Regions from separate parts of the Catenibacterium sp. GCM10023432 genome, predicted to be linked through region 1. Evidence: predicted binding sites of a transcription regulator. Region 1 holds the regulator's gene; the other holds the start of a gene.
The links. Region 1 encodes Rex, which represses fermentation and respiration genes when NADH is low (regulators of the CRP and FNR family bind a similar motif). Its sites were predicted from a motif close to GTGAANNNNTTCAC; they were not measured.
Positions count from the first base shown of each region.

Region 2: a site for Rex is predicted at 13,540-13,553, ahead of ACFOZZ_RS04895 (3-hydroxyacyl-CoA dehydrogenase). Genes of this name have one in related genera too.

Region 1 covers NZ_JBHSEB010000086.1:2,940-18,463, reverse strand. Annotated here, with positions in the region: gene der (ribosome biogenesis GTPase Der) at 1-362, opposite strand, end outside; gene cmk ((d)CMP kinase) at 374-1,036, opposite strand; gene ACFOZZ_RS11200 (hypothetical protein) at 1,049-1,660, opposite strand; gene ACFOZZ_RS11195 (ferredoxin) at 1,777-1,953, shown strand; gene ACFOZZ_RS11190 (pseudouridine synthase) at 1,983-2,726, opposite strand; gene ACFOZZ_RS11185 (DUF5662 family protein) at 2,757-3,311, opposite strand; gene ACFOZZ_RS11180 (hypothetical protein) at 3,425-3,787, shown strand; gene scpB (SMC-Scp complex subunit ScpB) at 3,801-4,391, opposite strand; gene ACFOZZ_RS11170 (segregation and condensation protein A) at 4,381-5,115, opposite strand; gene ACFOZZ_RS11165 (folate family ECF transporter S component) at 5,126-5,929, opposite strand; gene ACFOZZ_RS11160 (NAD(P)-dependent oxidoreductase) at 6,049-7,428, opposite strand; gene ACFOZZ_RS11155 (metallophosphoesterase family protein) at 7,425-8,852, opposite strand; gene asnS (asparagine--tRNA ligase) at 8,895-10,280, opposite strand; gene ACFOZZ_RS11145 (redox-sensing transcriptional repressor Rex) at 10,286-10,930, opposite strand; gene tsaD (tRNA (adenosine(37)-N6)-threonylcarbamoyltransferase complex transferase subunit TsaD) at 10,923-11,936, opposite strand; gene rimI (ribosomal protein S18-alanine N-acetyltransferase) at 11,936-12,373, opposite strand; gene tsaB (tRNA (adenosine(37)-N6)-threonylcarbamoyltransferase complex dimerization subunit type 1 TsaB) at 12,364-12,969, opposite strand; gene tsaE (tRNA (adenosine(37)-N6)-threonylcarbamoyltransferase complex ATPase subunit type 1 TsaE) at 12,962-13,408, opposite strand; gene ACFOZZ_RS11120 (DUF402 domain-containing protein) at 13,389-13,952, opposite strand; gene ACFOZZ_RS11115 (energy-coupled thiamine transporter ThiT) at 14,095-14,640, opposite strand; TPP riboswitch at 14,686-14,787, opposite strand; gene ACFOZZ_RS11110 (acetate/propionate family kinase) at 14,887-15,524, shown strand, end outside.
Region 2 covers NZ_JBHSEB010000034.1:58,265-73,788, reverse strand. Annotated here, with positions in the region: gene ACFOZZ_RS04990 (HIT family protein) at 1-342, opposite strand, end outside; gene ACFOZZ_RS04985 (hypothetical protein) at 396-1,343, opposite strand; gene ACFOZZ_RS04980 (peptidylprolyl isomerase) at 1,350-2,315, opposite strand; gene ACFOZZ_RS04975 (helix-turn-helix domain-containing protein) at 2,563-2,985, shown strand; gene ACFOZZ_RS04970 (transposase) at 3,308-3,724, shown strand; gene sufC (Fe-S cluster assembly ATPase SufC) at 4,204-5,028, shown strand; gene ACFOZZ_RS04960 (SufB/SufD family protein) at 5,021-5,902, shown strand; gene ACFOZZ_RS04955 (aminotransferase class V-fold PLP-dependent enzyme) at 5,905-7,137, shown strand; gene sufU (Fe-S cluster assembly sulfur transfer protein SufU) at 7,121-7,558, shown strand; gene sufB (Fe-S cluster assembly protein SufB) at 7,561-8,967, shown strand; gene ACFOZZ_RS04940 (5-formyltetrahydrofolate cyclo-ligase) at 8,960-9,487, shown strand; gene ACFOZZ_RS04935 (HEAT repeat domain-containing protein) at 9,554-11,014, shown strand; gene ACFOZZ_RS04930 (hypothetical protein) at 11,038-11,373, opposite strand; tRNA gene ACFOZZ_RS04925 (tRNA-Val) at 11,719-11,794, shown strand; tRNA gene ACFOZZ_RS04920 (tRNA-Thr) at 11,818-11,893, shown strand; tRNA gene ACFOZZ_RS04915 (tRNA-Tyr) at 11,896-11,980, shown strand; tRNA gene ACFOZZ_RS04910 (tRNA-Gln) at 11,988-12,063, shown strand; tRNA gene ACFOZZ_RS04905 (tRNA-Lys) at 12,073-12,148, shown strand; tRNA gene ACFOZZ_RS04900 (tRNA-Gly) at 12,155-12,228, shown strand; gene ACFOZZ_RS04895 (3-hydroxyacyl-CoA dehydrogenase) at 12,481-13,419, opposite strand; gene ACFOZZ_RS04890 (glucose-6-phosphate isomerase) at 13,612-14,892, opposite strand; gene ACFOZZ_RS04885 (CvfD/Ygs/GSP13 family RNA-binding post-transcriptional regulator) at 14,889-15,248, opposite strand; gene ACFOZZ_RS04880 (hypothetical protein) at 15,421-15,524, shown strand, end outside.

The DNA.
Region 1 (15,524 bases):
ATCTTATTAACAGCCAAAAGTACAGGTTTACCTGATTTCTGAAGCATTCTTGCTACAAAGTTATCTTCACTTGTTAAACCTTCACGTCCATTAACTACAAAGATAATAACATCAGCTTCTTCAATCGCAATCTCAGCCTGAGTCTTGATCTGTTCTGTAAAATCAGCATTCTTTAATTCAATACCACCGGTATCAATAATTCTAAATTCTTTTGTAAGCCAGCTTGCTTTCGCATAAATACGGTCTCTTGTAACACCTGGTACGTCTTCTACAATAGAAACACGTTCACCAATAATACGGTTAAATAATGTAGACTTTCCTACATTTGCACGACCTACAATCGCAACAATACCTTTTTTCATATTTCGCCTCCTTATTGAGTCTTCTTTTCAACTAAATCCATAATATGTGCAACAACTTCATCAATAGTCATATCTGAAGTATCAATTTCAATTGCATCATCTGCTTTCTTTAATGGAGAAATCTCACGTGTCATATCTGCTTCATCACGTGCAGCCACTTCCTTCTTGATTTCATCAAGATCAGAATTCAATCCACGACTTAAGTTTTCATTATGACGACGTAAAGCACGACATTCAATAGATGCCACCTGATAGATCTTTAGCTCTGCATTTGGTAATACGACAGTTCCAATATCTCTACCATCAAGAATAACGCCGCCTTCTTTGGCCATTTCTCTTTGTTGTGCAACTAAATATGTTCTTACCTTAGAATAAACAGAAACAATAGATGCACCTGCACTGATTTCATTCACACGAATATCTGCAGTTACATCACGATCATTTAAATAGACAGTGTTATCAGGCATTAATTTAATCTTAATTTCTGGTAATAAACGACAGACAGCATTTTCGTCATGGAAATCAACACCCTTTACAAGTGCATAATATGCAACACAACGATACATTGCACCTGTATCAATATAAGTATAACCTAGATTATTTGCGACTCTTTTAGCAATCGTAGACTTACCTGCAGCTGCAGGCCCATCAATCGCAATAGCAATTTTTTTCATTCTAAAATCCCCCTAAATATTCAGAAAAGTCATGATAATAAATACAATCACCGCAATGACAAGTAATGCGATTACACCATTCAAAATCTTTGTAAGTTTTTTATCTTCTTGTTTTTCCGGTAATGGTGCTTTCTTTTGTGCATGTTTATTTTTATAGTTTGGTGCACTTCTCACTACTGGTTCAGTTTTCACCGGTTCACGATATGATATTTCTTCACTGTATTTTCTAAAAGCTTCAACATCTTCTTCAGGTGACATAGCAGCCAACTTGTCCATCAAGCTACCACCCTTCACTGCATGCCCTCTTCTTAACTCAGACGTATGATAATCACAGATAGTATCCTGTGAAGAAGCATCCTCTTTCATTTGATTCAAAATATCAAGACGTGTATCCGTACGTGTTCTTGTTTTATTGAGATGATCCTCGTGCAATGATTCAAATGGGTTGCTTTCATATTTGAGTGTTTCATATGTCTTTGGTTCTAGACTTTCACGATGATTTGACTTTGGTATAAATGATAAGAAATCATCATCAGCATCATCCTCTTCATGAGGCACATAAGTATCATCATCGATATTGTCACGTAAATCCTTATACTTAGACATTCTTGTCTGTTCTGACATAAATTTCACCACCTAATCGTATTTATTATAGCATACCTATAAAATTAAGAAAATAACTTTCAAAAAACCTCATAATCCGCTATAATGGATATATATGAAATAAGGAGGATATGTAAATGAAAGTTAAAGTTAATGAAGGCTGCTTAGGTTGCGGTGCTTGCGCAGGAATCTGCCCAGACGTTTTTGAATTAGATGACGAAGGATTAGCAAAAGTAATCGTTGAAGAAACTGAAGATCCAGCTGTTCAGGATGCTATCGATGGCTGCCCAGTTGGCGTAATTGAAGCTGAATAATAAAGCAAGAGGATGCGATGCATCCTCTTTTATTTTTTGTTTGCGTTTTTCTTTTTTAAAGCCATTGTACGTAATACATTTACTTCATGTGGTTTTAAACGACGATAAGTACCAGGAGTTAATCCCTTTAAGTCAATTGGACCAATCATGATTCTTCTTAAACGCTTTACAGGATGTCCTACTTCTTCAAACATCTTCTTGATTTGTCTGTTCTTACCTTCTACTAAACGAATCAACAACATAGTCGTACCATGTTCTTCATCATTTCCAGTAATCGCAATTTCACAAGGTAATGTTTTAACACCTTCTAGATAGATACCTTTTTCTAGCTGGTTCTTTTCAGCCTTGGTAAGTAATCCCTTAACAGATACTTCATAGACTTTTTCTAAGTGACTAGATGGATGCATAATAAGGTTCGCAAATTCACCATCATTTGTCATAAATAAAGCACCTGTTGTATCATAGTCAAGTCTTCCTACTGGATAAACTCTTTCATTACTATCTGCAAAATAATCAGCTACACATGTACGATCATGTTCATCACTCATAGTACACACGCATTTTTCTGGTTTATAGAATAAATAATATACTTTATCTTCTTTATTAATAAGTTTTCCATTGACACAGATTGTATCTTTCTTAGTGACCTTAGTACCAAGTACTGTTACGACTTCACCATTCACTGTCACTTTACCTTGCTGGATGAGTTCTTCTGCTTTACGACGTGAAGTATAACCACTCTGTGCAATCACTTTTTGTAACCTTTCTTCCATTGTTCCACCCTTTCTTTTCCATTAACTAATCTACATGAAATCGTCCTTAAATTCAACAAAATATTCATCATAATCATGATGTCTATTTAGCATTTTAATTGTATCATCTAGTCCATGATCTTTTAAATAAACAAGCATGAAACGAATTAAGGCACGTGTTTCAGGATGTAATATATAAGAATATTGTCCTAATTCATAGTATTGTAAAGGAAAGGCATCTGTATAATTCTTTCCTTCATAAATCTTGCTTGCTGCAACTCTATCACAGAACATCTCTAGCACATAATTGTAAGGCATTTTAGCAGGAACCTGACCCTTTCTTGTAAAATCCACCCAGTATTCCCAATGATGCTTATTACGGCCTTTATGATGAAGCCAGGCTGTTGAGTAGCCTTTCTCATTTCTTTCAGCGCTATTAGGAGAATATGTTCCCTTATAATACTTAATACCTGTAATAAATTCACTTGGAGAATATTTAGATAAGTCATGTAATAAGCCCTGCTTATATAAATGTACTTTAAAGCATAGCTTGCCTACCAATATCTTATGTCTTGTAATTGTTTTAAAATGTCCCCAAATATGCACTGTATTTCCCTCATTTCTGTGTGTTTACCACTATAATATAAAATCATTCTTAAGTATATGTCTTTTCTTTTTATAATTCAATGATATAATGATAGAGAATTGGAGGTAGAACTATGGCATTTCACATTGAAATAGAAACAAATATTGATGATGCTTCACTTGATGTAGAAAGCTGTGAGGAAGTTATTACTTTCTTGGAGAACTCCTACGAAAATGTGAGAGCAGAAATATATAGCTACTGCTTAGGTATGCGTACATTAAGATATGCATTAATAAGTATTGTCGTATTAGGAATCCTTTTCTTTATTAGTCATTCTAAGTTATTCTTATTTGGAATGCCAATCGTGACACTGATGATCATGCTTGGTACCATTTCTCTTGCAGAATCAACTTCTGTGGCTGTAAAGAAACAGGTTAAAGAAAAGATTGAATATTATAAACGTCGTTTAAAACTATTAAAAGAATGTCAGTCATAAAAAAAGTCAGAAACTAATTCGTTTCTGGCTTTTCTTCTACCTTTTCCTGATATTTTGTATTGAAGATATCTTCTTCATCAAATTCAGATTCGATTTCTTTAAGTTCTGGTAATTCATCCAAGCTTTTTAAGTTAAAAGCATCCATGAATTCATCAGTGACGCCATATAAAACAGGTTTCCCTGGTGAATCCTCACGACCTACTTCCTTAATAAGGGCTTGTGCTAAAAGCTTACGAATCATTGATTCACAGCCTACACCACGTATTTCTTCAATACGAATTCTAGTAACAGGCTGATAATAAGCAACAATAGCCAATGTTTCTAACGCAGACTTAGATAGTTTTCTACCACTTGTAGTCATCATCTTCTTATAATAGACATCATGCTGTGATAATGTCACCATCTTATAAGTCCCACCAAAATCACATATATCTACACCCTTAACTGTTTTAGAAGCATAAAGAGAGAGTAATTCATCCATCAGTTCGTAAGCTTCCTTCTTAGTGATTTCTAATGTATCCGCAATATCTTTAATTGTAATGCCTTCATCACCATAGATATAAAGCATACCTTCTATGACTGATAAATACTCATTATTGTCCATAGTCTGTTCCTTTCAAATAAATCTTTTCAAAATTACCACTTTGAGCAATCAATAACTCACTGTTTTTCACTAAGACAAGAATAGAAAGGAATGTCACTATCGCAAAATAGCGGTCTCCTTCATCAAACAAGTCTTCAAAATCAACAGTTTTACCTTTATGACGCAAGAAATAACTTCTGATCTGTTCTGTTCTTTCATCAATAGATATTTCTACACGTGCAATTTTAGATTCAAGAGGATGCAATAGAGCACGTCTTTGCATTACTCTCTGCATCGCCTTGATCAAATCATAAACTTCCATTCCCTCAGGAATAGTTTCTTCACCACTAGGAAGATATTCTTCTAATGCTGAAGGTATTTTAGAATGCATTGTCTGACGTTTATCATAAGAGGCTTCAAAAGCTTCTAAGATACCATTAATGCGGTTCTTTTCAATCAGTCTTTCAATCATTCTCTTTCTTTCTGCTTCATAATCATCTTCTTCATCTATTTCTGGCTTAGGAAGAAGTAATTTACTTTTCATTTCAATAAGCCAGGCTGCCATGACTAAATATTCAGAGACAGCTTCTAAGAGAGAAGGATCCATAGTTTGAATATAAGCGAGATACTGGTCACATACCGCCGCTACATCAAGATCAAGAAGATCCATATCATGTTCTTTTATTAGATGAAGCAAGAGATCGAGCGGCCCAGTAAACTGGTCTACAGTGACCTGGTATTCCATATCCTTACTCCTATTTATATAATTTATCCATCTGTTTCAATAATGGGAATCCAATAATGATTTCTAATGGGATAATAAAGCATGCCTTAATCACTCGAATACTTACAGATACCACAAATGGAATGCCATACATAATCTGTAGCCAGAAAGGTGTTAAGCAGAATGTAATTGCAAGTTCTACTAAAATAACACTTAATAGCCAAGTACCAAATAATGACACATCATTGTCTTTCATATTCTTTGTGCGTTTCAACATAAAAAGAATAAAACCTATAGAGGCAATAAGGCAGAGTCCAATCATAACACCTTTTTGCAAAGATGTTAATGTATAAGTGACTTTACCAATAGAGATTGTTTTTTGTAAAGCAACAAAAAGCGATCCTGCTCCACCAAATAATGCAATCATGAGACATACAACTTTACCAAATCGTTTTCCATCTACATTCTTTACTTTTACAGCAATAAGTGATGGAATCAAACCAATCAATACCTGATTGAGTGTAAATCCAAAGAATGGGAATCCTGTTGGAGAAATCACTAAACCAAGTAAATCAGTAATTAAACCAATGAGATAAGCATAGCTAGGTGAAAGAATAATACCTGCCAACATAACTGGAATATATTCAAAACCAATCTTTAAGCTTTCAGCACCAAATAACGGTACCATAATAGTAAGTCTCTTTAGAATCAATGTGATGATAATAATCAAAGCACTAAATGCGAGCTTTTTGGTATTTCTTCTTTCTAATGGATAAACCTTAAAACAGTAAATACCAAGTAATACTAAAATACATACAATAATAATTTGAATCATTTTTTTAAATGCTACAATAAACAAATGTTTCTGTTTCAACCTATCGCTAGTCCACAGACGTTAATTCCGATCATCTCTGACCGTACACTTGCCTTCTTATAGGCTCCTCCTTTTCCTTTTTAACAGTTATTACGGTCCTCACCTTTAATAAAAGCGATAATGTTTTCACGTACTTCAAAAATCAAACGATGTCTTGCTTCTACTGAACCCCATGCAACATGTGGTGTGAAAACGACCTTTTGAGGATCAACACTATATAAAGGGCTTGTTGAAGGAAGTGGTTCTTTTTCAAATACATCTAAACCTGCTCCTGCAATAAGGTTATTATTTAATGCATCACTTAGTGCTTCTTCATCGATAATAGGACCTCGTCCTACATTGATGAGGTAGGCTGTATCTTTCATCTTCTTGAAAGCTTCTGCATCAAATAAATGTTCTGTCTCTTTTGTAAGAGGTGAATGAATAGAAATAATGTCACTTGTTTTAAGTAATGTATCAAAATCCACCTGCTTGAAGTGTTCATCCTGATGATGTCCAGTTGTAGAATAATACTGCACCTGACATCCTAATGCTTCCGCAATACGTGCAACGCGCTGACCGATTGCGCCTAGACCAACAATTCCCCAAGTCATAGTAGATAGTTCATGGAATGAATAACCAAAGAATGAGAAGACCTTATCCTTTTCATATTGCTGTGATTTTACATAACTATCATAGCGTGATGTATGTTCAATAAGTTCTAGACATAATGCAAGAGTAAGCTGAGCAACAGCTTCAGTAGAATATCCTTTTACGTTGGCTACTCGGATTCCCTTTTCTTTTGCATAATCTAAATCTACATTGTTTGTGCCAGTGGCTGTTACCGCAATCATCTTAAGATATGGACAGCGGTCAATTTCTACTTTTCTAAACAGATTCTTATTTGTAATAACGATATCTGCATCCTTACAAAGAGAAATAACATCTAACTGGTCTACATTTTCATGATAAGTCACTCTTCCAAGATCATCAAAGATATGTGTGTTAACATCCTTCCCTAATGTTTCTACCTGCAAGAAGACAATACGAAGTTCCTGATGTAACAAACCAAGAATTTCTTCTTTTGTATGGTCCTGCATCATCTTACCAAAAATAATACATTCGTTAAAGTCTAAAACTTCAGCTTCATGTAATTTACCGCAAACTTTTCCATCAATCATCTCATAAGTCAGCATTCCACCCATCATGGCCATCCCTAATGCTTTAGAGGTAATGCCTTCATCATCATTAATTGCTTCAAGAATCACTTCTTTAAAGTGTGGATCTGCTTCAATAGATGCTTCAATGACATCTTTTAATGTATCATGCTTGAGAATTTCTTTTCTAAATGCATCATGATAGATAAAAGGTAATACAATATCATATAGTTCCATAGGAACTGGTTTTTCATATCCCTTAGAGAAATTATATAAAATCGCAATCCCTAAGCGTTCATCTTTCATTTTATCAACTAATTTCATTTATCTTCCTCCATTAAATATACTTCAACACGTTTCCTTTCTGCTTTCTTGTTATCATCATAGAAAATCAGACATGTTTTCATCTTCTTATCCATATAATCATATCGTAATACATTATAAGAATAATAATGACTTTCACTTTCTTTTAAACCACCTGTTGCACTTCCTGCTGAGATATAGTATGTACCATTTTTATTCATGAAATAAGGGACATGCTTATGACCATGAAGGACATATTTAATATGACGTTGTTGAAGCCATGTTGCAAACATATTAGCATCTACAAGTGCTTTAGATTTATCCAATATACTTCCAAATATAGATTTTTCACGCCATCGTATTTTTAAGAAGTCCGACTTAGAGACTTTAAATACATGATGGTGTAGTAAGACCACAATCGTATAATCTTCTAGATTTTCTATTCCTGCAAGTTCTGAGTCTATTTGGTCTAATTGTCTTCTTGTGATCATTCCTCTAGCTAAGTTACCACCAGCATTAGAATCTATCTTTACAAGTATAATCTTATCTTTTTCTATAACCTTGATCTTTTCACCTAGTAAATAGGCTATGACTTTTGTACGTTGTCTTCCACCAATACTTAAGCCTTTTACTATCATATCATGGTTACCTAACACAAAAGTGATATCTGCCTTATATCTCTTTCTAATCATTGTCATAAAGCTATTGGCCTGATACATATTCTTTGTATTAGGAGAATTCATGAGATCACCTGTAATAAAGACCTGTTTACTATGAGGACTATGTGCATATTGATCACATTCATCCATAGAATCTAAGAGATTAGAAACTGCCTTAAGTTTCTTTTTAGGTCCTAGATGTAAATCAGATAGATGGTAAATAAAAGAAGAATGTCCTTCTTTATTAAACATTGTCTTCTCATCAATCTTTTTCTGTAATGCCTTTGACTGGGAATTACTATGCAATGGGTAAAAGGCTGCATGTTTAGAATTAAATATGAGTCCTCCAGGCCATTCATCTGCATAAAATAAAGCTTCAAGTAGTCCAGGAAATGGGTCTAAGAAAGACAAGTCTTCCTGCTTAAAAGGTTTGCTTATTGTAAAGATATAATCCACTCCTGTAAAAGAATAGTTTTCAATTTCTTTATTTGTACCAGGAATAAGAAACAAGAAAGTCTTATCTTTAAAGAAAGAACGAATACGTTGTAAACCTTCTTGTAAATTGGTATGTGTCAGCATGGATACATCTTTAATTGTCATATCAGGACAAATCATACTGAATGAATACTCATCAATCATATCAAGTTCTTTAAATTCTATGTGATGATTTCTTAACCACTGTCGATAATCATTAAAAGACTGATAATTCAATAAAGCACGAGAAAAAGCACGGTCATTATGGTAAATCATATTAAAAAAAGTATTGATGCCATTAAATTCATCCATAATATTACTTCCTTTAAGAAAAAAGACCACATATGTGGTCTTTTAGAATTTCAAGTTACGTGGTGTACGTGGGAATGGTTCTACATCTCTAATGTTAGCCATACCAGTTAAATACATTAAGAAACGGTCAAAACCTAAACCGAATCCAGCATGCTTACATCCACCAAAGCGGCGTAAATCCATATACCACTGTAGTGTCTCTTTATTCATGCCCTTTTCATCCATTAGCTTTTCAAGAACGTCATAACGTTCTTCTCTCTGTGAACCACCAACTAATTCACCGATGCCAGGTACTAATAAGTCACATGCTGCAACTGTCTTGTTGTCATCATTTAAACGCATATAGAATGCTTTGATTTCTTTTGGATAATCTGTTAAGAATACAGGACCACCTACAACTTCTTCACAGATATAACGTTCATGTTCAGCATTTAAATCAATACCCCATTCAACCTTGTTATCAAACTTCACATCAGCCTTTAATAAATGATCAATAGCTTCTGTATAAGTCATACGTGCAAAGTGAGAATCTCTAACCTTTGTGATACGGTTGATACAGTCATGGTCAACCATCTGTTCAAAGAATTTCATTTCTTCTGGAGCATTATCTAGGCAGTACTGAATACAGTATTTAACCATTTCTTCAATTAAACACATATCATCTTCGAGGTCTGCAAATGCGATTTCTGGTTCTACCATCCAGAATTCACTCGCATGTCTTGATGTATTTGAGTTTTCAGCTCTGAATGCTGGTCCAAAAGTATAAACATCTCTAAATGCCATAGCGAATGCTTCTACATGTAACTGTCCTGTTACTGTTAAGTAGGCTTCTTTTTCAAAGAAATCCTTAGAGAAATCAGTATCATCAATAGTTGTTACTCTAAACATTTCTCCAGCACCTTCACCATCATTAGATGTGATGATTGGTGTATGTACATAGACGAATCCCTGATCCTGGAAGAATTCATGAATAGCCATAGATAATACAGATCTTAATCTGAAGATAGCATAGAATGAATTTGCTCTTGGTCTTAAATGAGGGATTTCTCTCATAAATTCAAAAGAGTGTCTCTTCTTCTGTAATGGGTAATCACTATCACAGTCCCCTTCAAGAATAATTTCAGTGGCTTCTACTTCAAATGGCTGCTTTGCATCAGGTGTTAATTTTAACTTACCTAATACATGAATAGCTGAACCAGTTGCGATATGTGAAACTTCATCAAAGTTCTTTAATTTTTCTTCTAAATAAACAACCTGACAATTTCTAAAATAAGAACCATCATTTAATGCGATGAATCCTAGTTTACCACTATCTCTATTTGTTCTTACCCATCCTTCTAATTCAACATACTCTACGTTATCTGTTTCTACAGCATTATCTGCACGACAGATTTCATAAAGTTCTCTTACTGTCATAAATTCAAACATCCTTCTTACTCCTTTGTATTTGATTTCATCTTTAATTCTAATTCTTGTATTGCTACAACGACATCCACATTCTGTACCTCTACTCCCTGAGGCACAATAAAATGAGAGTGGGTGAAGTCTACAATGCCTTTAATCCCTAATGCCACTAAACGATCCACCATTTCCTGAACATTATCAGAAATCGCAAGAATCGCAATCTTACAGTCCTTAGGGAATGTTTTTTCCAAATCATCACTCTTATGAATCTTGACACCAAAACGTTCGCCTTCAATATTAGCATCCTTATCATAAGCACAGACAATCTGTCCAACTGTGTATTTCCAGCGGTTATATTTCAAAATAGCTGATCCCAAGTTACCTACACCAATCAAAATAATTGGTTCATCAAGTCCTAAACCTAAAAAGTCACTGAGTGTTTCAATCATCTCTTTTGTATCATAACCATAACCTCGTTTGCCCAGTGTATTCTTCTGAGGCAAAAAGCCAAAGTCACGACGGATAGTCGTATCCTGGATATGAGTAACTTCCGCAAGTTCACTCGATAAGAAGTTCTCTTTGCCTTTATGTCCCATAACTCTTAAAGCCTTCAAATAAACAGGAAAACGTGTCATCGTCGCACGTGAAATTTTCTGTTTCTTTTCATTACTCATAGTTGTCTCCTACACTTTCCGCCTCTAAGTCATAATCTGGCTTAACAGACAAGTCCAAAGGGGCAAACATATTGTATTTATACATGATACTTGCAGCAGATGCAATCATTGCTGCATTATCTGTACAATACTTCATTGGTGGAAAAATAACAGGAATATCACTTGTACTCATTTTTTCTCTGAGACCTTTGTTCGCACTCACACCACCTGCTACAATAATCTGCTTTACACCAAGATCATGAGCAGCAGCTAGGGCTTTAGAAGTAATCGTATCCATAGCCACATCCTGGAATGAGCAGGCTAAGTCATTGCCATTGATTTCCTCTCCTCTTTGGTCTGCATTATGCTTTAAGTTGATGACAGCGCTCTTTAAGCCACTGAAGCTGAAGTTATAGCTTCCATCATCAAGTGGTTTTGGAAGTGTATAGCTATGAGTTCCCTCATGCGCCATTTTATCTAAAACAGGTCCTCCAGGATATGGAAGATGTAGAACACGTCCTACCTTGTCATAGGCTTCACCAATTGCATCATCAAATGTTGTACCAATGACTTCAAAAGAGAATTCCTTTTTCATATAAACAAGTTCTGTATGTCCTCCTGAAACAACAAGAGCCATTGCAGGATATTCAATATCATTCACTAGTTCATTAGCATAAATATGCCCCGCAATATGATGTACACCAATAAGTGGTTTGTTTAAATAAATAGCCAATGTCTTGGCTTCCTGCATACCAACATGCAAAGAACCTACAAGTCCTGGTCCTTTTGTGACTGCAATTGCATCAATCTCCTCTAAAGAGATTTCTGCCTGTCTTAATGCTTCCTTTAAAACAGTGCTGACACATTCAACATGTTTACGGCTGGCAATTTCAGGAACAACCCCACCATATTGTTTATGGATATCAATCTGTGATGCAACAACATGACTTAATAAATCTTTTCCATCCTTTAAGATTGCAACACTCATTTCATCACAGCTTGATTCAATAGCTAGAATAACAGCCATTATTTTTCCTCCTTTCTTACCATGAGATAAGCATCCTCATGGTCTGCATAATAATCTTTACGTATAGCACATATCTCATAGCCATACTTCTTATATAAACAAATCGCACGTTCATTTGATACACGCACTTCTAAACTATAATTAATACACCCCTTATTATGTCCTTCTTTTAATCCATAATCCATCAATAACTTAGAAAAGCCTTTTCCTTGATAATTTGGATCAATACCAATTGTAGTTAGTTCACAGTTTTCATAAGCATACCAGAATCCTGCATAACCAACAATTTTGTCATCTACAAGAACATAGTAATGGGCATAATCATTTGTTTTTAGTTCATGAAGAAAATCTTCTTTAGACCAGGCAGGGGTAAATAATAACCCTTCTAGTCTTTCAATCTCATCAAGATCATCTTCCTGCATTTCTCTTAATAACATGCTTTTTTAGCCTCAACATCTTTAATATAAGTTGGTACTAATAGATCAACATTCTTGATTGGATCAGCCATCTGTCCTAATGCATAAATATTAGCACAAAGATCACATTCTTTTTCATCTAACCCAAGACAGCCTACTTCACCTACAAGTTCAAAGTCTTCATATTCAGCACGTAATAGGGTAAAATCTTCTAAAGTCATGACCTGTTCCTTAATTAAAGGAAGACCATTTTCATAAACACCAACAAAGACCTTGTGTCCTCTTGCATCAATAACACTTAGTGCCTGATTCATACCTGCATAAGCGGCTAACGAACTCACAGATTTAATTCTTACATCAGACACTGCAGCAAGTGTCTTTGCGATAGTCATTGCAACTCTGACACCTGTATAAGAGCCAGGTCCTGATGTAATAATCATCTCATTCACATCCTTTAATGCAATATGATGACGATCAAGTACTTCCTTTAATGAAGGAATTGCTTTTTCTGATTGTCTTCTAGAACCTTTTTCCTGGAAGGCTTCTAGACACATATTATCCTTAAATAAGCCTACAGCTAAATAACTATTTGATGTATCCATCACTAAACTAATCATGTGTAACCTCCCTCACATAGTTCTCATACTTTTCACCAATAGGATGAAGCTTTAAAGAACGTGTTTCATCTTCATTCTTTATTATTTCTATTTCTAATCTTTCTTCTGGAATAATGTCTTCAATAAACTGTGGCCATTCAATCACACATAAGCCATCATCTTCAAACATCTCTTCAAATCCCAAATCATCATCTGCCCCTTCTAGGCGATATGCATCAAAATGATAAAGGGTCATACGTCCAGAATAAACCTTCACAATAGTAAAAGTAGGAGAATTGATGATCTTCTTGATTTCAAGTCCCTGTCCAATTCCTTTTGTGAATGTAGTCTTACCAGACCCTAGATCCCCTGTTAATGTGATAATAGAATGGGGAAAGATTGTTTCTCCTATACGTTTACCAAAAGCAATCATTTCAGCTTCATTTTTTAAGTTTATCATTTTTAGTTCCTCTATTTTTCATCATCTGCTGATACTTATTATACCACTCCTGGGCAAATCCTGCACGAAAAGGACCAGATGCATTCATCGTCATCACAATCAAACGATTGAGCTGTTCATGGAATATCTCATCTAATTCATCTGAATATTGATATTTAATACGATGAGCCGCATATTCACCTTCATCTAGTACTTTATAACGATAGCCAGGCCATACCTTTAAATCAAGGTCATAATCAATATACTTAAGTGCTTCTCCATCATATAATATAGGAGAGGCAATATTACAATAATAATAGATACCATCACTACGGATCATACAAATTACATTATACCATCTATCCTTAGGAAAATAACAGATAGCTGGTTCTTTAGTGACCCAGGAACGACCATCTGATTCTGTAACTAATGTATTATTATTTATACCGATAAAATGGCGATCTGTTTCTTCTAATATTTTACAGCGTGACCACGTACGATGTGGCTTACCGTCATGTTTATAGCAATGGATGAGCACATCCTGCCCCACTAATGAATTCTTCATAATCAAACCTCTTTCAACCTATCGAATATAATAGCAAAAAACAGGTGAAATGTACATAAACCTCACCTGTTTTTTGCTAAATAAAGCCTTTTTAAGTTATCGTTTTCTGTTCAAAATAAAAAATAACAGTGGTTTCCCACTGTTAAATAGCCTTAAATGCTTTCTGAAGTTTTGGATAAATAAGTGCAAACACTACATAAGTTAAAATAAGTGTACCTACATTATAACCAATGTTGTATAAGAATGAATAAACCCAAGGATTCATGTTCTTAGGTGCATAACTTACAAATAATACAGCACCAGATAATAAATGTGAAATGAACTTAAGGATCATTCCTACAAAAATACCTGTATAAACTTCAGTCTTGCCTAATTTAAAATTAGGAATAAAACCTGCAATACCAAGTGCTGATAATGGTACAAGATAGTCTAATACAACAGACCAAGGTCCATAATATGAAGCAAGACCTAATACAAACTGCATAGCAGTGGCACCAACACCGACAATAATTCCATATTGTGCACCCATTAAATAACTTGCAAGTACGATTGGTAATAAACTTAAAGTAATAGAACCACCCTGTGGCTGTCCTGGAATCACCTTAAATAGTACTTCTAGAACTAACTGCATAGCAATAAATAACGCAACATAAGCAATTGCTCTAGTGGATAATGTCTTCTTATTCATTTTATAATCTCCCCTTTCCAATGACTAAAATGACGCAAAGAAGTCATTAAAAAAGTGCGGCCTCTCTACGCTGGTATTACCCAGATCAGATGCTAAGGGTCAAGGCTTTCACCTATCTCAGCAATAAATGCGCCCCTGGCAGTAATAATTATATTACAGAATATTCTTTTTGTCACGTAATCTAAATTTATAGTAGAAATGTTAGGGGTTTCTGTTTATAATAGGGGTGTTTAGGAGGATATAAGCATGTCAAAAGTTTTAGCAGTTAACTGTGGAAGTTCTTCATTGAAATTCCAGTTATTTGAAATGGATACTGAAAGTGTTATCACTTCTGGTATTATCGAAAGAATCGGTATGGAAGATTCAATCTTCACTATCAAGTACAATGGTACTAAAGACAAGAAGATTTTTGCAGTTCCTACTCACAAGGAAGCTGTACAGGTATTACTTGATACATTAATTGAAAAAAAGATTGTTGAACGTTTAGATGAAATCAAAGGTATTGGTCATCGTGTCGTACAGGGTGGTCCTTATTTCGATAGTTCTTGTGTTGTAGATGATGATGTGATCGCTAAGATTGATGAATTATCACCACTTGCACCACTTCATAACCCTGCACATATTATCGGTATCAATGCATTTAAGGAAGCTATTCCTACTGCAGGTGCTGTTGTAGTATTTGATACAGCATTCCATCACTCTATTAAGCCTGAAAATGCAGTTTACCCTATCCCATATAAGTTCTATGAAGAAAACAAGATTAGAAAATATGGTGCACATGGTACTTCTCATTACTATGTTTCAAAGCGTACTCAGGAATTATTAGGTAATCCTGAACATGCTAATATCATTGTATGTCATTTAGGTGCTGGGGCTTCACTTTG
Region 2 (15,524 bases), on a different contig from region 1:
AATCTTGATTGGATCATTTTCTTCATATCTTGGAATAATATGAATATGGAAATGATGCACTGTCTGACCAGCGACTTCTTTCGCATTAGTAAGAATATTACATCCCTTTGCATGCATATTCTCTACAATCTTATTTGCAAGCTTCTGAGCCACTTTCATACAATGTGCCATCACTTCTGGGTCTGCTTCTAAAAAACTATCATAATGTTCCTTAGGGATGACGAGTGTATGTCCATTAGTCGTCTGTGATAAATCCAAGAATGCAATGCAAGTATCATCTTCATATACAACTTTGCCAGGAATTTCCTTAGCGGCAATCTTACAAAAAATACAATTATCCATCATATAAAACCTCCTGTATTCATTCTAACACAAAAGAGACGTTTTCACGTCTCTTAGTCTACATATTTACTAGAAATTTTCTTGATCTGTTTCTTAACCTTTTCATCTTCGACAGTGAACTTATATTTCTTTAAATAATAAGTTTCAATATCTGTTTTCACATCGCCAAGGTTTAATAAGTTTTTAACAATATCATTCTTCTGAGCACTTTTATCAGTGTTGTATACATATACAACTGCATATTTACCAGTACTTAATTTTACAGCTTCCTTGTATACACCATCAGTCTTTAATGAAGTAAACTTGCTTAAAGCTTTGATGATCTTCTTATCAACTGTAGTAGTAGCACTCTTGCTGCATACAAAACCTAAATCAGTAGAACTAGAAGTATTCGCATTCATTAAAGCAGTCATTGCATCTGCACTAGTCACTGTCTTTAATGCCTTTAATGCTTCAGATTCTTTGCTGTATTCAACAATCTTTAAATAAGAAACATTATATTTCTTACATACATCATTGAACTTTGTATCTAAATATTTTTCTTCTAATAGTTCAGATTTTGCTTCTGGTACAATGACTTCCTTCTCAAAAGTCTTGGCATCACTATATCCCTGATTCTTTGCATAAGTTTCAAATGAACCAGAATATTCAGCATAACGCTGTTTAAGTTCTTTTGCTTTTGTATTAATTGCATCTTTATCAGTAATCTCTTTTGCAGTGATTTTATTATATGCTTCATTTAATACTTCATTAGCACCGTAGTTATCTAATAAGTATTCATATAAACCTTTTTTAGTCACACTTACATCACCACTGATAACTTCTGATGAACTATTCTGTACAGAACTTGTATAACCATCCTTATCAGCAGTCACAATATAAGCGGCAATCACACCAACAACAAGGACAATCGCAATGACAAGTAATGCAATCATTTTCTTAGTAAGTGTAAAAGGTTTCTTTTCAACTTCTACCTTATGGATCTGTTTGTATTCTGCCATTATCTCTTACTTCCTTTCTTCAGCTCTTGCTTTTAAGCCTTCTTTTACAGCTTCTTTAACTGCTTTTTTAACCTTTGCATCTTTATACTCGATATCATAAGTATTGAATGCAAGATAGATGATATTATCATCATAAGTAAGTAATGGTGACTGAATTGTGATATTCTTTAATTTTTTCTTGATTTTCTCTTTATTAGTAGAAGTACACTTTAAAATATAGTAACCATCATTTCCAGTTAATACATCAGAAGTCTGTCCTTCAGTTAAAGAGAAAGCTGATTCATTGATGGCATTGCCATAAGAATTTGTAAGGTTACTAGTTTTATCTACAACACCTAAAGAACCTTTAGCGCTCTTAGTATCAGAATCATCTGAATAATCCTTGGCAACATCACCAAAGTTCTTTCCATCTTTTAATAATTCCTTCACTTCTTCTAGCTTTTCTTTTTCAGCATCAGTAGGATTTGAAATATCAGAAGTAGAAATTTTGATCATAGAGATAACACGTGGTGTAGAAACCTTATAATAATCATCAAATACTGTATCATAATGTGTCTTTACATAATGCTTCACTAATTCTGCATACTGTAAAGAGTAGACCAGCTTCTTCTTATACTTACTTTCGCTTTCATAACCAGCGCTCTTCAAATCGCTCTTGAACTGCTTTTCATAAGAGTCTTCGCCATACTGGCTCTTATAAGAATTCTTAATACTATCAAGCATATCACTTGCATTATCTTTCATATCGCTTGTGACAGGATATTGCTTATTGATCAATTGATCAAGAACATATTGGAATGCAGCTGATTTACCAGCACTCGTAGAAATCAATGTATCATAAACATCATCTGCATATACATTGCCTTCACTTGTGGAAGCAACTACGCTCTTTCCATCTACTGTCTTACCACCACAGCCACTTAGTAGTAAAACACTCGCTAAACATAGCGCCGCTATTTTTTTGGCTTTCATACGTACCCTCCTTGCGCAACATATATATTATACATGCTCAATGATTTTTTTCAAATAATTACCCCTGTTTCACATAAAAAGACATAATTCACTAAAGTGAAAAGTTAAATTCCACTTTAGGCAGCGCAAAGTTGCGTTTAGTCTTTCACATCTTTCCAGTTGATTTTACTCTTACAGTTGAATTTTCTCCTTCAGGTATATAATTACTGTGATGTCTGTTTCTCTATTTCATGAAAGGCTGATTATCATGGCTAAATCAAATAAGAATTTGCAGCTTACTCTTTCAGACAGACAAATCATTCAGAGAGGAATAGAAAATGGTGCTACCAAGGCTTCTATCGCTGCAACTTTTGGAAAGGATAAATCAACTATAAGCAAAGAAATAAAGGCACATAGAAAACATTCACATATCTGCAGTTTTAATCCTCCCTGTGCCAACAATGACAGATGCAAGCATCACCACGTATGCAAGAACTGTGCTGATTTAGTAGTTTTCAAATGCAAGCGAAGAGACAGATCTCCTGGTGCCTGCAACGGCTGTCCTAAATACCAGCACTGCAGATTTGATAAGTTCACATATTCTGCAGATATCGCCAATAAGGAATATATGGCTGATCTCATTGAATCAAGAGAAGGAATAAACATGATATACAGTGAGCTTAAGGCTTAGCTGATATCATTGTCCCTCTTATCAAGAAAGGTCATTTACCATATCAGATCATTACTTCTCATCCTGAACTGAATATTTCTGAAAAGACATTATACAATTACATAGAATCTGGCGTATTTAGACAGTTCGGTTTGCTTGATATTGATCTAAGAGTCAAGACAAGAAGAATATCAAAGAAGGATTCTGTCAAATACAAAAAAGAGAAGACAGAAAATTCCTGATAGGCCGCACCTATAAGGATTTCATCTCATATACTGACGATCATGACAACGTTAGTATCGTCGAGATGGATACTGTCTACAATGGACAAAGCGGTCCGTTCATGCAGACCTTTAAGTTCCTGTCTTACTCTTTCATATTTATTATATACCATGAAGAGAAGAGTGCAAAGGCTATGGTTGAAAGCGTAGACCCTCTTGAATCAATATTAGGAAAAGACCTATTCCTAAAGGAAGTGAAGGTCATCAAGACGGATAGAGGTTCTGAATTCTCAGATGCAGAAGGATTGGAAAAAGACAATGATGGCAGCATGCGAACTTATGTCTTTTACTGTGATTCTATGGCATCATGCCATAAAGGAAGCCTTGAGAACAACCACAAGGAGGTACGTTACATATGTCCTAAAGAGACGAATCTCAAAGTGCTTGGTTTTGATTCACAGAAGAAGGCCAATCTCATGGTATCCCACATCAATTCCCGGCCAAAGGAGAACCTGAAGGGAAAGTCTCCGCTGGAATGATGGAGTTCCTTAATCCAGATTTATACAATAGATTCATGGAATTTGGAATCAAAAAAATAGCAAATGATAAAATCATATTTATTGAAAGAAGATAACTAAAATCATTCGGAGAATGTATGAAACATGGGATGCAGACTGACAATAGTATATGCAGTTAAAGTGGAATTTAGTCTTACACCCGAAAAAATGAACGAAATTCCATAACTTTATTGCGCCTTAAATTCCCATGATTCATGACGTTAAAATCTCATTTCTAGTGTACGAATGATTAAGTTCCAATCCTAAAACAAAAAGAATATCAGAATTAATATCCGATATTCTTATGAAAATATAATCCAGAACGACTAAATTCCACATTATTTTCGTTTCTTTTTAAAGTGGAATTTTAACTTTTCACTTTAGGAAAGACATAATTCTTTATCATATTATTTGAGGTTAATCGAGTAATCTTTTATAATAATTCTCGAGGTGAAAAAATGATGTCAGTTTTGAGTATAAAGGATCTTCATGTAGCCATTGGTGACAAGGAGATTTTGAAGGGAATTAACCTAACAATTAATACAGGAGAAACCCATGCATTGATGGGTCCTAATGGAAATGGGAAGTCAACATTATTAGGTACAATCATGGGTCATCCTAAATATAAAGTGACTCAGGGAACAATCACATTAGATGGTGAAGATGTTCTTTCTATGAGTGTAGATGAAAGAAGCCGTAAAGGATTATTTTTAGGAATGCAGTATCCACAGGAAATTCCAGGTGTCACAAACTCTGATTTCCTACGTTCTGCAATGAATGCAAGAAGAGAAAAACCATTAAGCTTATATCAGTTCATTAAGGCAATGGATCATGCAACAGAAGACTTAGAAATGGATGGTAATCTAGCACATCGTTATTTAAATGAAGGGTTCTCAGGTGGAGAAAAGAAACGTAATGAGATTCTTCAGATGAAATTACTAGAACCTAAATTTGCATTATTAGATGAAATTGATTCAGGTCTTGATGTTGATGCGTTACGTATTGTCGCTGATAATATCAATGAAATGAGAGAAACAAAAAAGGAAGACTTTGGCTTAGTTATGGTTTCTCACTATGAAAGATTATATGAATTAGTAAAGCCTACACATGTACATGTATTAGTAGATGGAAACATTGTAGTAGAAGGTGGCTTTGAACTAATTGAAAAGATCAACAATGAAGGATATGAATGGGTAAAGAAAGAATTAGGCATTGAACTCGAAAAAGAAGACGAAGACGTTGTTTCTATCGGGGTATGTGGTCATAAGGTGACAAGCAATGTATAGTTTTGAACACTATATTCATTTTGTGGATGGGAAGGTAACAGAAGATAATCTTCCTAAAGAAGTTGTTGTCAATGATACAACAATCACATTCAAGTATGGAGAACCCATTCAGCTTCATGTAGTGGTAGATGTAAAGAATGAAATGTCACTACATTATGTATTTGAAGACAATGTCCATTCAGAAGTGATTGAAACAAGACATGTTGAAGAAAACGGCGTATTAAAGCGTACATTTACTAACGGTGCTTATTCACATGTTAATTTCTTTAATGAAAATGGAGGAACAGGAAAAAATACTTATCTCGATGAAGGACATTCTTCTCATGATAGTATGTTTCAGCTTGGCTATTCTGAATTATCTGATGCTTCTATTGAAGCCTCTTATACATTTGAATTAGATGGTGAAGGGGCAGATGTCAGATTAAGAATGGCGGCTTTATCAAAGAATAAAGAAAAGAAACATTATAAGGTGCATATAAAACATAATGCACCCCATACTACTGGTATCATGGATAACTATGGTGTTGCGAAAGATGAAGCACATCTTGTGATTGATGGTATTGGTACGATTACAAATGGACAGAATGGTTCAGCATCACATCAGACAAATAAGATCATTGTCTTTGATCCAAAATGTTATGCAAGTGCAAATCCATTCTTATATATTGATGAATATGATGTCCAGGCTTCTCATGCAGCTGGTGTAGGGAAGATGGATGAAGAACATCTTTATTATTTACAGTCACGTGGCTTGACTAAACGTCAGGCTATGCAGCTGATTACTTATGGTTATTTAATGCCAGTAGTCGAAGTAGTAGATAATCAGATGATCAAGGAACGTTTTGAATTGGCGTTATCAAAGGTAGGTGCTTAGTTATGGTGAATTGTAAGGATACAAGAAAAGACTTTCCTATGTTGGATGGAAAGACATTAATGCATGGCAAGCCACTGATTTATTTTGATAATGGTGCGACTACATTAAAGCCTCAATGTGTGATTGATGCAGTATGTGAATATTTATCCAGCTATTCAGGAAATGCCCATCGTGGAGATTATGATTTATCTCATCAGGTGGATGTCGCTTATGAAGAAGCGAGAGAAGTGGTTCAGCATTTTATTCATGCAAAGAGAAAAGAAGAAGTTGTATTTACAAGTGGTGCAACAGATTCACTTAACTTAATTGCGAATGGTTATGCCAAAACACATTTAAAAGCAGGTGATGAAATCCTTTTGAATGTGGCAGAACATGCCTCTAATACATTACCTTGGTTTGATGTAGCGGAGGAAACAGGTGCTGTTGTGAAATATATTGAACTAGATGAAGAAGGTCGTATGACATTAGAAAATGTCAAGAAGGCTGTTTCAGAGAATACAAAAATTATTTCACTTGCGATTGTAACAAATGTATTAGGTTATGAAGTACCTATCAAGGAAATCACAGAATATGCTCATTCTAAGGGTATTATCGTAGTGGCAGATGGGGCACAGAGTGTACCACATATTGTCACAGATGTTGTACGTGATGATGTGGACTTCTTAGCTTTCTCAGGTCATAAGATGTGTGGTCCTACAGGTGTTGGTGTTCTTTATGGTAAATATGAGTTATTAGAAGAAACAAAGCCTACACGTTTTGGCGGAGGATCTAATTCACGCTATAACAGCTGTGGACTTGTCACACTAAAGGAACCACCATATAAATTTGAAGCAGGTACACCTCATATTGAAGGTGTTATTGGCTTAGGTGCAGCTGTTAAATACTTACAGAGCATCGGTATGGACAATATTCGTCAAAGAGAATTAGAATTACGTCATTATGCGATTGAGAAGATGTCTCAGTTGGATAATGTCACTGTATATAATCCAAACTCAGAAGGTGCTATTGCCTTTAATATTAAAGATGTATTTGCGCAGGATGCAGCTAGCCTATTTAATACTTATGGTATTGCGGTTAGAGCTGGTGAACATTGTGCCAAGATTTTAGACGAGTTCTTAAAAGTAAGAACAACTTGTCGTGTTTCTTTCTATTTCTATAACACTGAAGAAGAAATTGATCAGTTTATTGAAGCATGTAAGAAAGGAGATGATTTCCTTGATGCATTCTTTGGATGATCCAATGATCATGAGAGAAATTATTATGGACCATTATCAGAATCCTAGAAACCATGGACTTGTAGATGATGATTCATATCAGAAAGTCAATATGGATTCAAGTACATGTATTGATGATATTGATGTCCAGGCTAAGTTTAATGGTGATGTCGTGGAAGATGTGCGTTTTGATGGTGAAGCATGTGCCATCTGTACAGCATCTACTTCTATCATGACTGAACTAGTTAAAGGAAAGACAAAAGAAGAAGCAGCGCATATTGTGGATAACTATATGCATATGATTTACGAAAAAGAATATGATCCAGAACTTCTTGAAGAAGCAATTGCGTTTAAGAATACGCATAAGCAGGCCAATCGTATTAAGTGTGCGACTTTAGGCTGGACTGGATTCTTAAAATTATTAGAAGGAAGCGAGGAATAGAGATGGCTATTGAGAATCTTAATATTCCACAAGCTGAAGTGATAGAAGATCATCCCGATGAGGATGTATCTGTCTTCAAGACACCTAAAGGGTTAAATGAAGATATCGTTAGAGAAATATCAGCCATTAAAGAAGAACCAGAATGGATGACTGAATATCGTATCAAGTCATTAAAACAGTTCTTAAAGATGCCGATGCCTAAGTGGGGTGTTGATTTATCTAAGATGGATTTTGACGATTATACATATTATAATCGTCCATCAGATACCAAAACAGATAAATGGGAAGAAGTACCAGAAACAATCAAGAATACATTTGATCGTTTGGGTATTCCTGAAGCAGAACAGAAGTTCTTAGCAGGGGCAAGTGCTCAATATGAATCTGAAGTTGTTTATCATAATATGCTTGAAGAAGTCAAAGAGAAGGGTGTTATCTTCTTGGATATCGATTCTGGATTAAAACAATATCCAGAAATCTTCAAAAAGTATTTTGATACTGTTATTCCATATTATGACAACAAGTTCTCTGCATTAAATGGGGCTGTCTGGTCAGGAGGATCATTTATTTATGTTCCACCTCATACTAAATTAGATAAGCCATTACAGTCATATTTTAGAATCAATTCTGAACGTATGGCACAGTTTGAAAGAACTTTAATTATTGTAGATGAAGGATCCGATATCCATTATGTAGAAGGATGTACAGCACCTTCATATTCTAAAGATTCACTTCATGCTGGTGTTGTAGAAATTATTGTCGGCAAGAATGCACATTGTCGTTATACAACAATCCAGAACTGGTCTAAGAATATCTATAACCTAGTAACACAGCGTGCTAAAGTTATGGAAGGTGGATCCATGGAATGGGTGGATGGTAATATCGGTTCACTTGTAACTATGAAATATCCTTGCTGCGTTCTTGCAGGAGAAAGAGCCAAGGGCACAGTTATTACTATTGCAGTAGGGGATAAAGGTCAGATTATTGATTCTGGGGCTAAGATGATTCATGCAGCACCTCATACATCAAGTCAGATTATTTCTAAATCTATTGCGAGAAATGGTGGTAAGACAAACTATAGAGGACTTGTCCGTCATAACAAGAATGCTTGTGACTGTAAGAGTAAGGTAGAATGTGATACATTAATTCTAGATAAGATTTCTACAAGTGATACAGTACCTACAAATATCATGGCCAATAATGATTCTATTATTGAACATGAAGCCACTGTATCTAAAGTATCAGAAGATCAGCTCTTCTACTTAATGAGCAGAGGTCTCACTAAAGCACAGGCAACAGAAATGATTGTCATGGGCTTCATTGAACCATTCAGCAGAGAACTACCTATGGAATATGCTGTTGAATTAAATCAGCTTATTAAGCTTGATATGTCAGAAGATGCTATTGGATAGAAAACAGATGATTAAGAAACGTCTCGCTTTGGAAGAAGAGACGTTTCTTTCTTATTCAAAAAGAATTGCCTCTTATCTAGAAGAAATGCCTGCATTTAAGAATGCGAAAAGAATTGGCTTTTATATGTCATATCGCCATGAAGTGGATACGCTTCATTTGATTGAGAAATATATGTTAGGAAAGGAAATCTATGTACCGAAATGTGTAGGAGAAGAACTGGATTTCCAGAGAATATATAGTATGGATGATTTAAAAGAAGGGGCTTTTCATATATTGGAACCTTCTACTAATGAACATATGGATGTTAAGGATTTAGATGTGATTGTAGTACCATTGCTGATGTTCGATAAGAATCATAATCGTATTGGCTATGGTCGTGGCTTCTATGATCGCTGTTTAAAAAAGACCGAGGCTATAACTATTGGTCTGGCATTTGATTTCCAGGAAGTAGAAAATACTCATCCTCATCCACTTGATGTATCACTTAATTACATAATTACACAAAAAGGTGTCTTCTAAGACACTTTTTTTATAGTAACAAATGGATGAATTTGATATAATAGATATGATTATGAGGTGTTTTATATGGAAAAAAATGTTGTGAAGAATATTCTCGCAGACACTGATCTGCGTCAAAATCTAATAAAATTAAAAGGTTCAATGACATCAACTGATACATTAGAAGGTCCTATTGTAGAAAAACTATGTGATTGTTTAACTCATGAAGATCCTAAGGTAAGAAAGAATGCGGCACTATTATTAGGCTATACAAAGAATCCTTTGATGGCATCTGTTCTTTTAGATGCTTATAAGAATGAAAAAAAGGACTTTGTGAAGGATGCTTATTTAAAAGGAATGAGTCGTTATGACTGTAAGCGTTATATTAAGGAATTACAGGAAATACAGAATGAACTCATGAATTCTGAGGTGGTAGACAGCAAGCATATCAAAGCACAATTAAAAGTATTAAATCCGATGATTCGTTCATATTCTTATCATAAGAAGAAATCAATCCGTTTATTGCATAAAGAAGTCGATGTTATTCTTACAACACTTCCTTATTATCAATATACACTCTTTGAACAGGTGAAACATTTACGTTATAAACCAGTCGGACAGGGTGTATTAGTCCGTACAAAGGCTATTTATGATCTTCTAGGCTTACGCAATTATAGAGAGATGATTTTCCCGTTATCAGGCTGTTCAGGACTTCCTCAGGATGGAACTCTTATTGGTAAACGTATTGCGTCAAGTAACTTAGTGGATGTACTTCATCGTTTATATGATGCTGAAGGATGTTTTTATTATCGTTTAGTTGATCAGATGAGAGAAAAGAAATCAGCTGTCATCAATGATATAGTAAAAGAACTTATTGAAGAGATGCCTTCATATCTTCAGAATGTGACATCTGATTATGATATTGAATTATTAATTAGAGAATTAAGGCCTGGGACAGTTAATGTTTATTTAAAGTTGAGTTCATTGGACAATCCACGCTTTAATTATAGACGTGAAATCATTTCTAACTCAATGCAGCCTTATGTAGCAGCAACACTTATGGAAGTGGCTAAACCTTATATGGGTATGCATTCTCGTGTATTAGATCCATTCTGTGGTAGTGGTGTTACACTTATTGAAAGATGTATGGCTAAACCAGTTAAGTTTGCTATGGGATTAGATATTTATGGAGAAGGCTTAGAAGCAGCTAAGAAAAATGCGATTGCGGCTAATCAGCCAATCCACTTTGTAAATAAAGATGCCAACCGTTTTGTGAATAATGAAATGTTTGATGAAATATTTACTGATATGCCTACTTATGCACAGATGAAAGATACACGTGCTTTAAAGAATATCTATGATAACTTCTTTAAACGTATCCATAGACACGTTTTACCAGAAGGGTATGTATTTATCTATACAACTGAAATATCTCTTGTAGAGAAGAATTTAAGACTTAATTCAGACTATCTTACACTCATAGAACATTATGATGTGCCTAGAGGTAAGACAATGGCTTATTTCTTCATCATTCAGGTAAACAAATAGAGGTCCCATCAGGACCTCTTTTTCTATCTGAATAAATAACGATATCCTTGCCAGAACCACTGTTTCACTGTTTCTGGGTTATCTAAATAAAAACGTATACCAAACGCAAGTGCCACTAATATAATTGCAAGTAATACTAATAATATGAAATTCTTAATGAAAGTCATCACAGGATGTGATTTCTCTTTATACTTTACCTTCGTTTTAGTACGTTTAGGTAAAGAATGTGATTTCTTATGTTTCACTTTCGTTTTGACTACCTCTTTGACTTCTGGCTCGTTCTCTTTCTGTTGAATAGAATTTACTCTCTTGGCTTTTTGAATAGAGTCATCTTCATCATCAAATGTGAATCTTTGCATACTATCACCTCTCTGCTTTAAATGAATATAGTCTCTATTAGAGTATTTGTCAAATAAAAAAATGCTCCCATGACACAATAAAAGCTCTTGAATAAGGAAAGCAAATGTATGTGTCATTGAGAGCGGCCTTAAACAAGAGCCTTTAAAATGTACCTGCTATCTGGTACAGTTAAATTGTAATCGTTTCTATAACAAAAAGCAAATAAAATAGAAAAAAACTTGAAGAAATCAATAAAAATTAAAAAAAGCGTCATTTAATCAAATATACCTATATACAAAACTACAAAAAAGTTTCTATTTTCTGTTGACTTAGAATAAATATGATGATAATATAGTAGCCGCAGCGGAGGTTTAGCTCAGTTGGGAGAGCATCTGCCTTACAAGCAGAGGGTCAGCGGTTCGAGCCCGTTAACCTCCACCATTTTATTTTATAGCTCAATATTTGCCGACTTAGCTCAATTGGTAGAGCAACTGACTTGTAATCAGTAGGTTGGGGGTTCAATTCCTCTAGTCGGCACCAGTGGGGAGGTAGCGAAGTGGCTAAACGCGGCTGACTGTAACTCAGTTCTCTACGAGTTCGATGGTTCGAATCCGTCCCTCCCCACCATCTTTATTGGGATATAGCCAAGGGGTAAGGCAACAGACTTTGACTCTGTCATTTCACTGGTTCGAATCCAGTTATCCCAGCCATCTTTTTATGACTCGCTAGCTCAGATGGCAGAGCATCTGACTTTTAATCAGAGGGTCAGGGGTTCAAATCCCCTGCGAGTCACCATCCTATGCGGGTGTAGTTCAATGGTAGAACTTCAGCCTTCCAAGCTGACTACGTGGGTTCGATTCCCATCACCCGCTCCAATTTATGAATTAGTCAATCTTCGGATTGACTTTTTTTGTACCTGTAAACTATTTTTTTAATAGGAACGCTGAATTAGCAAATCAAAACGCAATGACAAAGCAATCTTTGAATCTGAACAGGAAATCTCTGAGGATGCAGTAGCACTTGATAAAAAAAGTATTTGCTGATTTAGAGAAAATCACTTTGAATAAATACGATGTAAAAATAAATGCCAGGTGTATAAACTCCTGGCATTTATTTAGCTTAGTTACTTATTTTTTGTACTTATAGAATCCTTCACCAGTACTATATCCTAGTTTTCCTTGATCAATATAAGACTTCAACATCTTATGCATACCTTTAAAATTATAAGGTGCTAGGAAACCAGGAATCTTTACATACATGCCTACAATCTCATAGGCAGTCTTTAATCCTACTGTATCAAGAATCTGGAATGGTCCTTTAGGTGCACCAGTACCTAAAGTCCATGCTTTATCAATACTTTCAGGATCAGAGATACCATTGACCATTAAATCCATACCTGAGAATAATAATGGAATCAACATAGAATTGAGTAGGTAACCAGACTTTTCTTTATTGACAGGCAATGGAATCATTCTAATCTCTTTTGCAAACTTCATGACTTCATCAAAGCATGCTTTATTTGTCTTATCCTGCATCATAACTTCTGTCATATTATTCTTCCAAATCGTATTTGCAAAGTGTAATGCAAGGAACTTATCAGGTCTACCAGTAAACTTAGCTAATTTACTAGGAAGCATAGTAGAAGAATTAGTAACTAGAATTGTTTTATCAGGAAGTAGGGGAGCCATCTTTGTATAGACATCCTTCTTAGCTTCCATATTTTCTGTCATAGATTCAATGACTAAATCAGCATCTTTAACTGCTGTTTTCATATCAAGCTCTAGCTTGATTGTAGAATAAGCACGTTCTACCTTTTCTAGGCAGTTCTCCTTATCAAAATCATCATAGCCTGCAATACCCATACACCATGTATTGATAGATTTATCAATATCCATGAGATTGATTGCATCAATATAAGACTGCTTGATAGAATCAAGCTTAGGCTGTGTACGCCCTATACTGCCTTCACTTCTTAACCAGATTGTTACATCAAAACCACAATATGCTGCCTGGAATGCAATCTGTGATCCCAGAACGCCGCCACCCATAATAGTAATGTTCTTCATGTTTGTCTCCTCTCTAGTAAAATGAAAACAGAAGAACAATTTCTTCTGCCTCACTACTATCTTTTTAACATCATCTCGCTTTTATTATACTGATTAAAAAGAGATTATCCAGTACACTTTGTGAAAAACATCACAATTTCTTACAAACTCATCACATTGTACAAAAAAATCCCGCGATTGCGGGATTTCTTATTAATATCCAGGCTTACCTAAAAGCTTGAACATATTCTTCTTATAAACTTCAACACCTGGCTGATTGAATGGGTTAACACCTAATAGGTAAACGCTCATTGCACAAGCCTTTTCGAAGAAGTATACCATATAACCGAAGCTATATGCATCAACATGATCAAGAGTGATCTGAATGTTAGGTACGTTACCAACATTTACATGGGCATCAATAGTACCTTCACATGCTTTCTGGTTAACATAATCAACTGTCTTACCAGCTAAATAGTTCAAACCATCTAAGTTATCTGCATCACTAGGGATTTCTAAGTTCATCTGAGGTTCTTTGATCTTTAATACAGTTTCGAATAAAACTTTAGAACCTTCCTGGATGAACTGTCCTAATGAATGAAGGTCAGTTGAGAAAGTACCACTTGTAGGTAAGATACCTTTTCCTTCCTTACCTTCAGATTCACCAAATAACTGTTTCCACCATTCAGCAGTCTGCTGTAACTGTAAGTTATAAGTTACAAACATTTCAGCTGGGTAACCAGCCTTTAATAACATCTGTCTTGCAACACCATACTGATAAGCATCGTTTGTAAGAAGATCTGGATTGTTGTATTTATCCTGTGCATCTTTAGCACCCTTTAACATTGCATCAACATCGATACCAGCCATTGCGATAGGGAATAATCCTACTGCAGTTAATACAGAATAACGTCCACCAATATCATCAGGAACTACGAATTCTGTATAACCTTCCTGGTCAGATAAAGTCTTTAATGCACCTTTATGAGCATCTGTAGTAGCAACAATTCTTCTCTGAGCTACTTCTTTACCCTTAGTTTCTTCAAGTAATTCTTTGAAGATTCTGAAAGCAACTGAAGTTTCAGTAGTTGTACCAGACTTAGAAATTACATTAATACCGAATTCTTTATCTTTTACATAGTTCTTAACCTGTGCTAAATAAGTAGCAGAGAATGTATTACCAATATAGATGATCTGAACCTTGTTTGTTGGGTAAAGACCATTGATTGCTTCAATAGCAGCTCTTGCGCCTAAGTAAGAACCACCGATACCACAAACTAATAAAACATCAATTTCTTCAGATAATTCTGTAGCTTTTTTCTTAATGTTTTCTACTTCAGTCTTGTTGTAGTTAGTAGGTAAGTCAACCCATCCTAAAAAGTCGTTACCTGCTCCTGTTTTGTTGTGGATCATATCATGAACTTCTGCGACTCTGTCCTTATATGATTCCATGCTTTCTGTTAATTTAGCTTTACTTAAATCAACGTTGATCATACATCTTCCTCCTTTGCGATTCCTCGACTGATCCATCGAGGCATCATTTCTCTTAGTGGATTAAAACCCTTAGGTGTTTCCACGATTGACTTTCTTTTGCGAAAACGTCTCTTTTTCGCGACTGCTTTTAAAGAAAGCCTTGCCTGGTGATGGACGCTATCTATATCAATGACTTTTACCTTAACCTGTTCTCCATAAAAGACAAATTGATTTACGTCACGAACAAATCCATCAGATATTTCTGATATATGAATTAATCCGCTGCTTCCATCAGGCAATAAAGCAAATGCACCATATGGTTGAATACCAGTAATGGTCACATCAACAATGTCACCTACATGAACTTGATGTTCCATTGCACGCCTCCAATCAACTGCATTATAGCATAATTATAATGGTGATAAAAGAATAGATAATAATAATTCTTTAATGTGAAAAAGATAAATAATTTGTATTTATTATAATATACTTTACAAAAAGGTGAGTATGGTATAGTTAGCGCATGCTAACATAGTAGAGGAGAAACATATGAAGAAAAAAATATTATATATCTTGGTTGCTGTATTACTCTATATACTCACACAAGTTCCAACTATTGTAAGTAACTATAAGTTTGAAGCTGGGATATGGGA